Regions from separate parts of the Thalassospira sp. GO-4 genome, predicted to be linked through region 3. Evidence: predicted binding sites of a transcription regulator. Region 3 holds the regulator's gene; each other region holds the start of a gene.
The links. Region 3 encodes PhoB, which activates phosphate uptake and scavenging genes when phosphate is short. Its sites were predicted from a motif close to TNTCATAAAACTGTCA; they were not measured.
Positions count from the first base shown of each region.

Region 1 (5,057 bases), 1.1 Mb from region 3:
GAAAACGTCGTCACCCCCGATACGCTTGAAAACGGCATGGGTCTGGTCAAAACCGACCGTATGGCAAAGGCGATTGATCAGGTCGCACTTGCTTTTGGCTTTGAAAACAAGCCGACCGTTGGCGATGTCTTTACCGATATATTCATGCCCGGTGCCGAAGACCGCAGAATCAAATAAGTCACAATGCATTCCGGGGCGGTTTTCCGCCCCGGTTTCCTTTTGACCACATCCGATTTCACAAAAAAGAACGACCAAGACCAGGCAGGGGGACTAACTGCAGTGTCGAAGAGCTTTGTCGAACTCAACAACGTCAGGCTGCGCTATAGCGAAGGCGATGATCTGGCACTTGAAACCACCAATATGAAGATCGGCAAGGGCGAGTTCATTGCTGTTGTCGGACCGTCGGGCTGCGGCAAATCTTCGTTGCTGAAACTTGTATCCGGCCTGATGCCCCCGTCCGAGGGGACTGTCATTGTCGATAACAAGGAAGTCGCCGGACCGCTTAAGATTGTCGGCATGGCATTCCAGAACCCGACCCTTCTGCCATGGCGGACGACACTTGATAACGTGTTGCTGCCCATGGAAATCGTCAAACCGCACCGCAACCGGTTGCGCAAACACCGGGCCGAATACGAAGAACGCGCGCGCAAACTTCTGGCCAGTGTCGGCCTTGAAGGCCACGAAGACAAATATCCCTGGGAATTGTCCGGCGGCATGCAGCAGCGCGCATCACTGTGCCGGTCCCTGATCCATGAACCGGATCTTCTGATGCTTGATGAACCGTTTGGCGCGCTTGATGCCTTTACCCGTGAAGAGCTTTGGGACATTTTGCAAAACCTTTGGATGGTGCGTCCCTTTACCGTCATTCTGGTGACCCATGACCTGCGCGAAGCGGCCTATTTGGCCGACACCATTTATGTGATGTCCAAGCGGCCTGGCAAAATTCTGGTAGAGCGTGAAAATCCCCTGCCCCGCCCGCGCGATCAGGAAGCCACCTTTACCCAGCCATTCACCGACCTTGTCCATGAACTGCGCAGTCACATCCGTGACGTGCGAGAATCCTAAGAAGGGCGGGCAATTATCATGAAAAAGAAACCCAATCTTTCCAAAGCAGCCCCGTGGCTTAGTGCGATCGGTCTTTTTGTTCTGTGGGAACTGATCGTGCGGATCTTCAATATTCCGCCCTATGTCCTGCCGACCCCGTCCGAAAGCATCATTGTCGGCTGGCAATTCCATGAAGCGATCTGGATGCATGCGGTTCACACGCTTTATACGACCCTTGCGGGCTTTGCCATTGCTGTGGTGTTCGGGGTGATCCTGGGCGCGCTGGTGGGGTCCAGCCGGGCGATCTATGATGCGGCCAACCCGCTTCTGGTCGGGTTCAATTCGGTCCCGAAAGTGGCCCTTGTACCGGTACTGGTCATGTGGTTTGGCATCGGCACCGTGCCGGCCATCATCACCGCATTTCTGATTTCGTTCTTTCCGATCGTGGTCAATGTTGCCACCGGGCTTGCCACACTGGAACCGGAATTGCGCGATGTGTTGCGTTCCCTTGGTGCCACGCGCACCGACATTCTGGTCAAGGTCGGCTTCCCGCGTGCCATGCCCTATTTCTTTGCATCGCTCAAGGTTGCGATCACGCTGGCCTTTGTCGGGTCGGTGATTTCCGAGACCGTGGCATCGAATGTCGGTGTCGGATATCTGATGTTGTCCGCATCGTCGAAATTCAACATGCCGCTGGTCTTTGCCGGATTGCTGGTGATCGCGGTGATGGGCATTGCGATGTACGAGATCTTCAATGTCATTGAACGCCGTTCGACCAAATGGGCGAACCGCGGCAACCAGACCACCTGATCCAATCATCAGACCAATAAAAAGGCCGGGTCATCCCGGCCTTTTTTTCATCATACAAATGCGTCCGGGGACTATCCCAGATGCTGATCAAAGAACGCCATGGTGCGTTCCCAGGCCAGCATGGCGTCTTCGCTGTCATAGCGACCGCCACTTGGATTGGCAAAGGCGTGATCGGCATCATACCAGAAGAACTGATAGTCCGACTTGCCGGCAATGCGCAGGGATTCCTCGAAACCTTCGACCATTTCCTTGTTGATGCTTTTATCAAGGGTGCCGAAATGCCCCATCAACGGCGCATTGAGGGTTGCGACCTGTTCCGGGGTCTTTTTGACATTGCCGTAATAGACCACAGCAGCATCAATATCCGTGGCAAGGGCAGTATTAAGCGACCATCCGCCGCCAAAGCACCAGCCGACCGAGCCGACCTTGCCCGTTGAGTCCTTGTGATTTCGAAGGAACGCGACCGATGACTGCAACTTGCGGGTTGCGGCAACCGGATCAAGCCCTGCCATCAGTGCCTTCGCCCCGTCGGGCGTGGTTGCAGGCGGCTTGCCATACAGATCAACCGCAAGCGCGATATAGCCCTGTTTGGCATATTCCGCGGCAACCGCGCGGATCTGGTCATTCAGCCCCCACCATTCATGGATCAGAATGACCGTCGGTGCCGGAAGCGTTGCCGGCATGGCGATTTCGGCCATCATGGCGTCGCCTTCGGGGGTCGTAATCGTGACTTTTTCAAGCGTCGATCCAGCCGCATGGGCAAGCATCGGATCGGCAAGAATTACAGCAAGCGGCAGGGCAACAGCACCTTTGAGAAACAGTCGACGGTCTTCGTCGGTCGCCTTGGGCGGCGGACCAAGATGTTCGTGAGAACCACATCCATCAAGCGTACACATGTTCAGGCCTCCTCTGATTCTTGTTTTGCAGAACGTTTATCATTTGCAACCGCACCGGGTTTTGGCAAATGACAATCATGTCATCGACCGGCAAGACCAACCGCCTGGCGGGGCATGTTGGCACACCGGCCATCTGGAATGACCCTTATTACGTTCCCGTTCCCCGGCAAGATCATAGCGCATCTGCAATCTTTCAAGAAACTGCAGCTTGCGATTGCGCGTGCCAACTGGTTTAACCAACCCGTAACACGCAATCCATTGCCCCGGGGAGACATAGGGAAACATCATGCGCGATATCGAAACTGTCCTGTTTGATCTTGGTGGGGTTCTTGTCGACTGGGATCCCCGTCACCTGTATCGCAAGATTTTCAACGACCCCGCGGAAATGGAAAAATTCCTGACCGAAGTCTGCCATCCGCACTGGAACTTTTTGCATGACAAGGGCGCGCTGAGCTTTGCCAATTCGATCCCCGATCTTCAGCATCGCTATCCGCATTATCATGACGAAATTGCTGCATGGAACGAACGCTGGCCCGAAATGATGAAAGGCCCGATCGAACGCACAGTCGGCATTCTGGAAGACCTCAAAACGCGCAAGAAAGTCCGCCTGTTTGCCCTGACCAACTGGTCGGCGGAAACATGGCCGCATGCGCTGGCACGTTTTGACTTCCTAAATCACTTTGAAGGCATTCTGGTATCGGGGCAGGAAAAGCTTGCCAAACCTGACCCGCAAATTTTCGAACTGGTTTGTGCGCGTTTCAAACTTAACCCGCGCGAAACCCTGTTTATCGATGACAGCGAAAAGAACATTCAGCAGGCCCGCGAAATGGGCTTTATGACCCACTGGTTCCGCGATCCGGTCAAACTGCACCGTGAACTGATCGAAGACCGGGTCTTTTAACCCGACATCACCCCACATCAAATCGACATGACAAAGGGCACCACAGGGTGCCCTTTTGCATTTCAGTCCAAAGACCCGAAATTTATGGTCTGAGTTCGGGCTTAGCGGCGCGCTGTTCGCAGGTAATTGGCGAAACATTCACCAAACACGAATTCCCAGCCCGACAGATATCCGTCCCGCAATGCCGGTGCGATATCGCCGACATTTTCCCATGCCCCGTGCTCAAGACGAATGACGCAACGCCCGAAATCATTCAGGCCAAACCGCACATCAATCCGGGTGAAATCGCCAGCATCCCATCCCGGGTGCCAGGTAAAGGCAATCCGTTCACCCGGCTGCCAGATATCGATCCGGCCCCACGGAATGTCGTCCTTGCCTTTGACATGTTCGACAATTTCACCCCCGGCCGCCGGATCAAGGACAATCGCCAGGCAATCCTTTTTGGAAATGGAATGGCTGTCGGTCGGCCACCAGTCCCCGAAGCCTTTGGTAAAGGCATCAAAGGCATCCTCGGGATCGATTGCCATCGTCAATTCAAAACGGATCGGTGCCAGATCCGGGTTTTTAAGCGGCGTCACGGTCACTTTCCCATATTCTGTCAAGAACCACAGGCAAATCATCAAAATGGCTGATCACGGCATGTGCGCCGGATTTATGAAGGGTATCGACATCATGATAGCCCCAGTCGACACCAATCGCGATCATGCCCGCGGCACGGCCCATTTCGATATCATAGCTGGTATCGCCAACAATGACCGCATTGGGCGCATCCACACCGGTTTCCTCAAGGGCAGCCATCAGCATCGCCGGATTGGGCTTTGACGGGTGATTGTCACAGGTCTGAAGCGTTACGAACCGGCCTTCAAGTTCATTCCGGGCCAATACGGCATCGAGACCACGGCGGGCCTTGCCGGTGGCAACACCGCTCAGCCATTGGCGACGGTCAAGCTCGGCCAAAACTTCGCGCACACCGGGAAACAGCGGCTCGTGGAAATCAGGGGTCTGGCGCAGGGTAAAGAACGCCGTCTTGTAGGCCACGGTGATGGCATCAATCAGGGCATCGTCAATACGGTTGGGGGCGGCCAGTTTGGTGATGGCTTCGGGCAGACTCAGACCGATGATCGTGCGGGTATTTTCAAGCCCCGGGCAATCCAGCCCGTTTTGCGCAAAGGCATGGTCCATGCAATGGGAGATCGCATGCTGGCTGTCGACGAGCGTGCCGTCACAATCAAATACGACAAGTCTGAGCGGATCTGTGGTCATGTGGGGTCTTTCATCCTGTCTAACGGAAAGGCAGAACCTAATCCAAAGCCGATCAAAGATCGAGTCCCTGACATCTGCAACCAAGAACCATTTTTTGCTTTGCCCGAAGCATCGGAAACCAATGGTGAAATTTGAACTTCTTC
Region 1 covers NZ_CP097807.1:183,734-188,790, reverse strand. Annotated here, with positions in the region: gene M9H61_RS00980 (ABC transporter substrate-binding protein) at 1-177, shown strand, start outside; gene M9H61_RS00975 (ABC transporter ATP-binding protein) at 280-1,065, shown strand; gene M9H61_RS00970 (ABC transporter permease) at 1,084-1,854, shown strand; gene M9H61_RS00965 (dienelactone hydrolase family protein) at 1,926-2,750, opposite strand; gene M9H61_RS00960 (HAD family phosphatase) at 3,037-3,651, shown strand; gene M9H61_RS00955 (hypothetical protein) at 3,753-4,229, opposite strand; gene M9H61_RS00950 (HAD-IA family hydrolase) at 4,216-4,914, opposite strand.
Region 1: the regulator PhoB is predicted to act here: its motif matches at 2,982-2,997, upstream of M9H61_RS00960 (HAD family phosphatase).

Region 2 (5,057 bases), 1.6 Mb from region 3:
TTATCAGCAAAACTGACCGACGCATCGGCAATCAGGCGCACCGATTGCAGCAGGTTATAAATGATCACCGGCTTGAACACATTAAGATCAAGATGCCCGTTCGAACCGCCAACCGTCACGGCCACGTGGTTGCCCATCACTTGTGCGCAGACCATGGTCAATGCTTCGGCCTGGGTCGGGTTCACCTTGCCCGGCATGATGGATGATCCGGGCTCGTTGGCCGGCAGGATCAATTCGCCAAGACCACAGCGCGGTCCCGATCCCAACAAACGAATATCGTTGCCGATCTTCATCAGGGACGCGGCCAGCACATTCATGACACCCGACATTTCAACACAGGCATCATGTGCGGCCAGGGCTTCGAACTTGTTTTCAGCGGTTGAAAAATCAAGTCCCGTAATCTCGGAAACCTGTTTGGCAAATTCAACGTCAAAGCCCTTGGGCGCGTTCAACCCGGTGCCAAGAGCAGTCCCGCCCTGCGCCAGTTTGCGCAGCCGTTTCAGCGCATCTTCGATCCGTTCCAGCCCCAGTTCGATTTGTGCCGCATAACCGGAAAATTCCTGTCCCAATGTCAGCGGGACGGCGTCCTGCATATGGGTTCGGCCGATTTTGACAATATCGGCAAAGGCCGCGACCTTGTCATCAAGCGCCTGTTTCAGATGTTTCAGGGCCGGTTTAAGCGCCCGTTCAATTTCCACCACCGCGGCGATATGCATCGCAGCCGGGAAACTGTCATTGGAGGATTGCCCGCGATTGACGTGATCATTGGGATGAACCGGATCGCGCATGCCCATCGGTTTGCCAAGGATTTCACACGCACGGTTGGCAATCACTTCGTTGGTGTTCATGTTGGTCTGGGTACCCGACCCGGTCTGCCAGACAACCAGCGGAAAATGATCAAGCAATTTGCCATCGGCAACTTCGAGTGCCGCGGCCTCGATCGCCTTGGCCAGTTCCGGGTCAAGATTGCCAAGGACGGCATTGGCACGTGATGCTGCCAGCTTCTGAATGCCGAATGCCTTGATCAGGGCATCAGGCATCCGTTCGCCACCAATGCGGAAATTCTGTTTTGAACGCTGGGTTTGCGCCCCCCAATACCGGTCTGCTGGCACCTCGATTTCGCCCATGGTGTCCTGTTCAGTACGGGTGGTCACTGTTGTAGTCACGATAGATATCCTCCGTGTCAGACGTCAAACTGACCGGGGCGGGAAACCCGGTGCAACAATCCCGTGCGCTTCAACGCGGGACGTCGCCCAGAAATATGGTTCGGAACATGCGCAAAGGCAAATGCAAATAAGATTTGTTTGCATTTATTGCCCGATCGGCCTAGCCCGCCTTTTCCATCTGCTCCTGCCAGGCCAGCAATCTGATGCCGGCCCGTTCAAGCTGGGATGCGATTTCCGGGGCCGGGGCACGGTCGGTTATGATCCCGGTCAGATCTTCGAGTGGTGCGACATTTTCAAGATAGCGCTGATCGAACTTGGTGTGATCCACCATCAGCCAGGTTTCGTCTGAGCGTTCCATCATGGCGCGCTTGACCGCAACTGCGCGACGGTTGACGTCGCTAAATCCCTGGCGCGATACGCCCGATGCCCCGATAAAGGCGATATTGGCATGAAAACGGCGCAGATATTCAACCGTATCCGTCCCGTAAACCGCATTTTCACGCCGGTCATACTGACCCGGGCACATCAGGACGTCATCATAATCGCAAAGATCAGCCATGCCCTGCACGACCGCATAGCAATTGGTCAGAAAGGTCCGGGGCAAGGGGCTGCGCCGTGCTGCAAGAAACGGGGCGATCTGTGCCACGGTTGATCCGGCATCGATCATCGCAACATCGCCTGAACGCACCATATCCGCGGCCAGCATGCCAATCCGTTCAAACCCGGCAACGGCGGATAACTGGCGTTCGGCCAGATCGGGTTGATGGCCCATCGGTCGGGCAGATGCCCCGCCAAACTCGCGCTTGATCAGGCCTTCGTTGCTAAGCGCATCAAGATCGCGGCGAATTGTTTCGGTCGCCACGTCGAATCGCTCGGCCAATGTGGCAACTCTCACATGCGGGTGAACCTGAAGTTCATGGAGAATGCGTTGTTGGCGTTCTTTTTTTCCCAAACGCAAAGCCATATCCCCTTTGAATATTGGCGGCTTTCATGATGATACAGGCATTCTAGCAACCTCTGCTGAAATCTTTTGTTACAGTTTTATGTTGATTTCTCAACTTTTCCGAACCCATAATGTTGTTAAAAGCAACAATAAAACCAACAAAACCACATCACAAATGGCTGAAATCCAGCGTTCACAGGGAAGAAAGGTTCGGTAGCCGTGTTTTCACATCCGAAAAAAACTGACGTTTTGAAACTCACCACACTGCTTGCTGCGGTTGGTATGTTTGGCTTCGCCGCCAGCCCGGCAGCTGCGGCTGACGACTGCATCGCGCGTGGCGATCTTGATCCGATTTATTGCGACATGGATGGCGATCTGGTTGCCGATGCACCGCCCGCCGATCAGCTTGTTGATCCCGACACCCTTGTCTTTGCATATACCCCGGTCGAAGACCCGGCCGTTTATGCCGACATCTGGGAGCCGTTCCTTGAGCATCTTGAAAAAGTAACCGGCAAGGACGTTCACTTCTTTGCGGTTCAGTCGAACTCGGCCGAAGTCGAAGCCATGCGTTCCGGCCGTCTGCATGTTGCGGGCTTCTCGACCGGTCCGACCCCGTTTGCCGTCAACCTTGCCGGTGCGGTTCCGTTCGCCCTGATGGGTGGCGATGATGGTCGTTTCGGTTACACACTTCAGCTTTACACCCGCGTTGACAGCGGCATCAACACCCCGGCCGACCTGAAAGGCAAGCGTGTTGCCCACACTTCGCCGACCTCGAACTCGGGCAACCTGGCACCGCGCGCCCTTCTTCCGGGTCAGGGCATTGTTCCGGAACAGGATTACGAAGTCGTCTATTCCGGTTCCCACGATCAGTCGATCCTCGGTGTTGTCGCCGGTGACTATGACGCAGCCCCGGTTGCCTCCGAAGTTGTCGAACGTATGGCCCAGCGCGACCTTTATGATCCCAAAGAAGTCAAGATCATCTACGAAAGCAAGCCGTTCCCGACCACTTCGTTCAACTATGCCTATAACCTGAAGCCGGAACTGATCGAAAAGATCAAGGAAGCCTTCTTTACCTTCGACATGAAGGGCACCGCCCTTGGTGAAGAATTCAAGGGTGTGTCGAAGTTCCTGCCGGTCACCTATCAGGAAGACTGGGCCGTCATTCGTGAAATCCAGGCTGCCAACGGTGTCAAATACACCCCGGACAACCTGAAGTAATTCACCTCAATCAATTGACGAAAACATCACAGGGCCCGGCTTGCCGTGGCCCTGTGTCGTCTCCCATTCAAACCGGGGTAACGCAATGCTGCGTATCAAAGAACTTGTAAAACGCTATGGCGACGAAAAGGCAGTGTTGAAGAACCTGAACCTTGAAGTACCTGGCGAAAGCGTGGTTTCGATCATTGGCGCATCCGGGGCGGGTAAAAGTACCCTTCTGCGCTGTATCAACCGCCTTGTTGAGCCATCATCGGGCTCCATCGAACTCAATGGCACCGAACTGACCAAGCTTGAAGGAAAGGCGCTGCGTCTGGCGCGCCGCCGTATCGGCATGGTGTTCCAGGGCTTTAACCTTATTGACCGCCTGACGGTCATGGAAAATGTTCAATCCGGGCGCCTTGGCTATCTTCCGGCCTGGCGTGCCGTGACCCGCAAATATCCGCAAGAAGACATCGACCGTGCATTTCATCTGATGGAACGTGTCGGGATCGCCCATTATGCCGACAAACGCGCCGACGAACTTTCCGGCGGCGAACGTCAGCGTGTTGGCGTTGTCCGCGCCCTGATGCAGGAACCAGAAATCCTGCTGGCCGACGAACCGACTGCGTCGCTTGATCCGAAAACGTCGCGCCAGATCATGGAACTGCTGCGCGCCCTGGCGTCAGAGCTGCATCTGCCGGTTCTGATCAACATCCATAACGTCAACGAAGCCAAGGAATATACCCAGCGCATCGTCGGCATGCGGTTTGGCCGCATCATTTTTGACGGCGAACCGACTGATCTGAACAATGACGCGATGGATGAAATCTATGCCGGTGTTCCGGCCGAAGAACGCGGTGGTGCCGAAAGCAACACCCACCTGCGCGAGGTAGCAGCACGATGAGCAGCACCGTTCAATCAACGGGCCGCACATGGAAGAAGCCACCCTTTATTGCCAACCCTGTGTTGCGCTGGGGTCTTCTGATCGCGACTGTGGCCTATGTCTGGTGGGCTTTGACCAGCCTGCCCTTTGACTGGGACCGTATCCAGGATGGTGTTCCGCGCGCCATTCGCATTTTCAAGGGTGCCTTCCCGCCAAGCTTCATCCGTGGCGAGTTGCTGTTTGACGGCTTTATGGAAAGCATCAAGATCGCCATTGTCTCGACTCTTTTGGGTCTGGCACTGAGCGTTCCGATTGCCTTTGCATCGGCATCGAACATCGCACCGAAATGGCTTTATACCATCGGGCGTGGCGTGATCATCGTTGCCCGTTCCTTCCACCCGGTCATTGTCGCCATCCTGTTTGTCAAAGCAGTCGGTTTCGGCCCGCTTGCCGGTATCCTGACCCTGACGGTCTATTCCATCGGTTTTGTTGCCAAAATGCTGGCCGAACGGATCGAGGAAATCGACTGGGGACAGGTCGAAGCCATCCGTGCTGCGGGCGGGGCGACCTTTGTCACCCTGCTTTATGCCGTCATTCCGCAAATCATGCCCCGTCAGATCGGTCTTTCGATCTATCAGCTTGATAGCAACCTGCGTGCGTCGGCGATTGTCGGCATTGTCGGTGCGGGCGGCATCGGATCGACGCTTTTGAATGCGTTTGGCCGATATGACTATGACTTTGCGCTGGCCATCACCCTTTGCATCATCGGTGTGATCCTTGTCAGCGAGGCCATCAGCGGCCGGATCAGGAGGAACCTATGGTAGCCACCACTCAACCTACCGGACCGGACGCAATCGCCCATCGCGAA
Region 2 covers NZ_CP097807.1:2,038,001-2,043,057, forward strand. Annotated here, with positions in the region: gene fumC (class II fumarate hydratase) at 1-1,166, opposite strand, end outside; gene M9H61_RS09575 (DeoR/GlpR family DNA-binding transcription regulator) at 1,327-2,130, opposite strand; gene phnD (phosphate/phosphite/phosphonate ABC transporter substrate-binding protein) at 2,359-3,327, shown strand; gene phnC (phosphonate ABC transporter ATP-binding protein) at 3,413-4,210, shown strand; gene phnE (phosphonate ABC transporter, permease protein PhnE) at 4,207-5,013, shown strand; gene phnE (phosphonate ABC transporter, permease protein PhnE) at 5,007-5,057, shown strand, end outside.
Region 2: the regulator PhoB is predicted to act here: its motif matches at 2,200-2,215, upstream of phnD (phosphate/phosphite/phosphonate ABC transporter substrate-binding protein).

Region 3 (5,057 bases):
ATGTCATGCATCTGCCGCGTTCGGCCCCGGTTGTCGGTGGCTTGACGCTGGCTCTGATGACCTTGCCGACCATCATCATTGCGTCGCGTGCAGCGATCAAGGCGGTTCCGCCGTCAATCCGCCAGGCGGCCCTTGGTCTTGGTGCCTCGCCGGTTCAGACCGTAACCCACCATGTGCTGCCGCTGGCGATGCCGGGCATTCTGACCGGGACGATCATTGGGATGGCACAGGCACTTGGTGAAACGGCACCGCTTTTGATGATTGGCATGGTTGCCTTCATCGTTGATATCCCGGGTGGTGCACTTGATCCGGCAACGGTTCTACCGGTCCAGATCTATCTGTGGGCAGACAGCCCGGAACGTGCCTTTGTCGAGAAAACCTCGGCAGCGATTATGGTGTTGCTGGCCTTCCTGATCCTGATGAATGGACTGGCTGTGTATCTGCGCAAAAAATTTGAACGGAAGTGGTAAAATGGCTGCTGTATCCCAGAGCGCAATGACGGCAGAGCCGTCGGTCGCAAGCCCGAAAATGACGGCACGTGACCTTAATCTTTTCTATAGCGACAATCAGGCGCTGTTCGATGTCAATCTGGATATCGTCGAACGTCAGGTTACCGCTTTGATCGGCCCGTCGGGTTGTGGCAAGTCGACCTTCCTGCGGTGCATGAACCGCATGAACGACACGATTGATGGTGTGACCATCAATGGCAAGGTGACCCTTGATGGCCGCGATATCTATGACAAGCGGATCGACGTTGTTCAGCTGCGCGCACGTATCGGGATGGTGTTCCAGAAACCGAACCCGTTCCCGAAATCGATCTATGACAACGTGGCCTATGGCCCGCGCATTCATGGGCTGGTCAATTCGCGTGACGAACTTGATGAAATTGTCATGACCTCGCTTGAGCGTGCCGGTCTTCTCAAGGAAGTCAAAGATCGCCTGCAATCCCCGGCTACCGGTCTTTCGGGTGGTCAGCAGCAGCGTCTTTGCATCGCACGTGCGGTTGCGGTCAGCCCAGAAGTCATTCTGATGGACGAGCCGTGCTCGGCACTTGATCCGATCGCAACGGCAAAGGTCGAAGAGCTGATTGACGAACTGCGTTCGAACTACACGATCGTGATCGTGACGCACTCCATGCAGCAGGCTGCGCGTGTATCGCAGCGGACCGCATTTTTCCACCTTGGCAAGCTGGTAGAAGTTGGTGAAACCGATCAGATCTTCACCAACCCGAAAGACGACCGCACCAAGGGTTACATTACCGGTCGCTTTGGTTAAGCGATACGAGGAGAACGCATAAATGGCTGACGACAAAACACATATCGTGAGTTCGTTCGACGAGGAACTGACCCGTCTGAACAACATCATCTCGCAGATGGGCGGGCTTGCAGAAAGTCAGCTGATCTCTGCGATCCGCTCTATTGTAAAGCGTGACTCGGAACTGGCTGAAAAAGTCATTCTTTCAGACCATCGTATCGATGTTCTTGAACAGGAAGTGCAGGATTTTGCGGTCCGTCTTCTGGCCCTGCGCCAGCCGATGGCTGATGACCTGCGTCAGGTCGTGACGGCGCTTAAGCTGTCCAATGATCTTGAGCGTATTGGTGATTTGGCCAAGAACATTGCCAAACGTGCCCAGGTCCTGAACCAGATCCCGCCGATCCGTCCGGTCCAGGTGATCCCTAATATGGGCAAGCTGGCCCAGGAAATCATCAAGGATGTTCTCGACGCCTATATCGAAGGTGACGCCGAAAAGGCGGAACGCGTCTGGGCGCGCGATCAGGAAGTCGACGACATGTACAATTCGCTGTTCCGCGAATTGCTGACCTACATGATGGAAGATCCGCGCAACATTACGGCATCGACCCACATGCTGTTCATCGCCAAGAACATCGAACGTATTGGCGATCATGCCACCAATATCGCCGAAACGATCTATTACCGGATCAAGGGCGAAGACCTGCCGGCAATCGACCGGCCAAAAAATGATGCAGCGAACTTTGCTGTTGTCGAACCGAATGAGTGACACTGGAGCATAGGAAGATGGACCCAACGGTTCTTATCGTCGAGGACGAAGCTGCAATCGTAACCATGTTGCGCTACAACCTCGAACGTGAGGGGATGCAGGTTGTCGAAGCCGGTGACGGTGACGAAGCGTTGAAAATTCTTGCTGAAACGCATGTTGATCTTGTCCTTCTGGACTGGATGTTGCCGGTCATGTCGGGGATCGAGGTTTGCCGTCAGATCCGCCGCAAGCCCGAAAGCCGCGATTTGCCGGTCATCATGGTGACTGCGCGTGGCGAAGAAGGGGATCGCATTCGCGGGCTTGATACCGGTGCTGATGACTATGTCACCAAACCGTTCGCGATTGGCGAGTTGCTGGCACGTATTCGCGCACTTCTGCGCCGATCCGGTCCGGCGCAACCACAAGGGCAGTTGGTCTATTCCGATATCGAAATGGATCTTGCCGCCCATCGCGTCAGCCGCAATGGCAAGGCCATCCACCTTGGTCCGACCGAATTTCGTCTTCTGCGCTACTTCCTTGAACATCCGGGGCGTGTTTTCTCCCGCGAGCAGCTTTTGAATGCTGTTTGGGGACCGAACATTTATGTCGAAACCCGTACGGTTGATGTGCATATCCGCCGCCTGCGGAAGGCCCTGAATGATGTCAAAGGTACCCGCGATATCATCCGGACGGTTCGGGCAGCCGGCTATGCGCTGGATTCGGAAACTGCGGCCTGATTGATCCGGCCACAAGGCCGGACTGCGGGCTCGTTGCTAGGCGCGTCTGAAAAAATTCTGACACTCAGATCAAACAAAACCCCCGTTGCCACAGGCCGCGGGGGTTTTGCATTTAGCTAGTCTTTAGCTTTGCCACGTGTGGTGCGGCCTGACCGGGATGTTGCCGGCTTGTCTGATGGCGCAGTCTCTGTCGCCGGTTTGCGGGGCGCTGCTTTTTTGCCCGATGTGGTTTTGCCCGACGTTGTTTTGGTTGCGGCGGGTTTTGTCGCAACCTTGCGCCCGGTTGTTTTCTTTGGCGTGGCACGCGACGCAGGTTTCTTTGCCGTCGGTTTGGTTTTGGCGGTTTGCGCAGCCGTGCCGGATGCCTTTGTTGTCTTCGCGGTCGCCGGGGATGCAGATGCCGCGGATGCAGGTGCCGCAGATGGTGTTGTCGCTGGTGCGACTTCTGATGCCGGTGCTGCTTGTGCCGGTTCCGGGGCCTTTTTGCGCTGGGTCCTTGGTGCCAGTTCGTTCATCAACAGCATGTCAGCGCGCCGGAACTTGGCGATTTCGGCATCAATGTCTTCTTGTGGCACGTCGCAGGCCGACAGCACATGATCCGAAAGCCGAAGGCCGGTTTCCAGTACTTCGGGAATTGCCGCATCGGCCCCGCTGCGCGACAGCGGACCGATATGGGTGATGTCCTGGGCGCGGGCAAAGATCTTGAGATGCGGATAATGCTGACGTAGAAGCGCAACGGTCTTTTCGGTTGCATGCGGGTTACCCATGGCAACAACCGCGATGCGCGCTTCATCGGTGTGGGCGGCGCGGAATGTTTCCGGGCGTGACCCATCGGCAAAGAATACGGGGAGCCCCTCTGCACGGCCGCGCGAAACCTGTTGGGCATCACTGTCGAGAACAATGAACGGAATATCGCGGGTTTTCAAAAGACGCGCCAGAACCCTGCCGACACGTCCGCTGCCGATGACCAGAACATGCTGGTGGATGCCTTCGGTTTCATCCGAGATCGGGCCAAGCTGGTCGTCTTCCTTGGGATGCAGCTTTTCCTCGATCCGGTGGCCAAGATTGATCAGGGTCGGTGTCAATGCCATCGACAAGGCAACCACCGGGATCAGCATCGCGGCAAGATCGCGCGGAATTGCACCATTCTGGGCCGCCAGTGCAAACATGACGAATGCAAATTCACCGCCTGCTGCCAGGCTCATCGCAACACGAAGGGCCGAACCCCGTTCAAACCGAATCGCCAAGGACAAGACAAACAGAACGGCCGTCTTGATGACAAGCAATGCAATCAGCCACAGCAGCACACTGCCAAACTGTTCATAGACAACATTGGCATTGACCGACATCCCGACCGACATAAAGAACAGCGACAGGAAAACGCCACGGAATGGCGCGATATCGGCTTCGATCTGATGGCGGAATTCGGTTTCGGCCAGCATTACACCGGCAATGAACGCGCCAAGTGCCATCGAAAGTCCGGAAACCTCGGTCAGGGTGCTGGCGGCAAGAACAACGAACAGGGTCCCAATCGCAAACAGTTCCGGGTTTTTAAGCGACGCGATATAGCGAAACAGATGCGGCAAAAGATACCGTCCTGCGACCAGAAGCAGGGCGACAGAACCGAAGCCAAGAAGAATACTGATCCACGGGCTGGTTTCGGTACCGGCATTGCCCGCCGCCTGAACCATGATCAGGAACGGACCAACCGCCACGTCCTGGACCAGAAGGATTGCAAGGGCGGCCCGCCCGAAACGGGTATTGAGCTGCCGGTCGTCAGACAACTGTTTAAGGATAATCGCGGTTGATGACAGGGCCAGCGCACCCGCAATTACAAGGGATGCCGCCAATGGCAGATCAAGCAGCGCCAGAACGCCCATGATCGCAGCCATTGAAACCAGGATCTGCAACAGACCGAGTGCCGCAAACCGCCCGCCAATGACGCGCAATCGTTCGCGCGACAGTTCAAGCCCGATCATGAACAGCAGGAAGACGACCCCCAGTTCGGCAACTGTGGAAATGTCTTCACGTTCGGTAATCAGTCCAAACCCGAATGGCCCGATGCAAAATCCGCCGATCAGAAAACCGATAATCGAATTGGCGCGCAAACGATGCGCGATGGGTACTGCAACCACAGCCGCAGCAAGGATCAGGAACAGCTCGAACAGAACGCTGTGATGCATGGTCAGAATTGATCCGGCAAAGCAGATAAATATTTGAAAACAACGAGATGATCAGGATAGCGGAATTGAACGGTATCGTCCTGTGGAAATTTGACGATGCCAACGCAATTAACCCGTACCGGTTTGATCTGTTTCAAG
Region 3 covers NZ_CP097807.1:3,601,608-3,606,664, forward strand. Annotated here, with positions in the region: gene pstA (phosphate ABC transporter permease PstA) at 1-470, shown strand, start outside; gene pstB (phosphate ABC transporter ATP-binding protein PstB) at 472-1,275, shown strand; gene phoU (phosphate signaling complex protein PhoU) at 1,298-2,020, shown strand; gene phoB (phosphate regulon transcriptional regulator PhoB) at 2,038-2,736, shown strand; gene M9H61_RS16505 (cation:proton antiporter) at 2,853-4,919, opposite strand.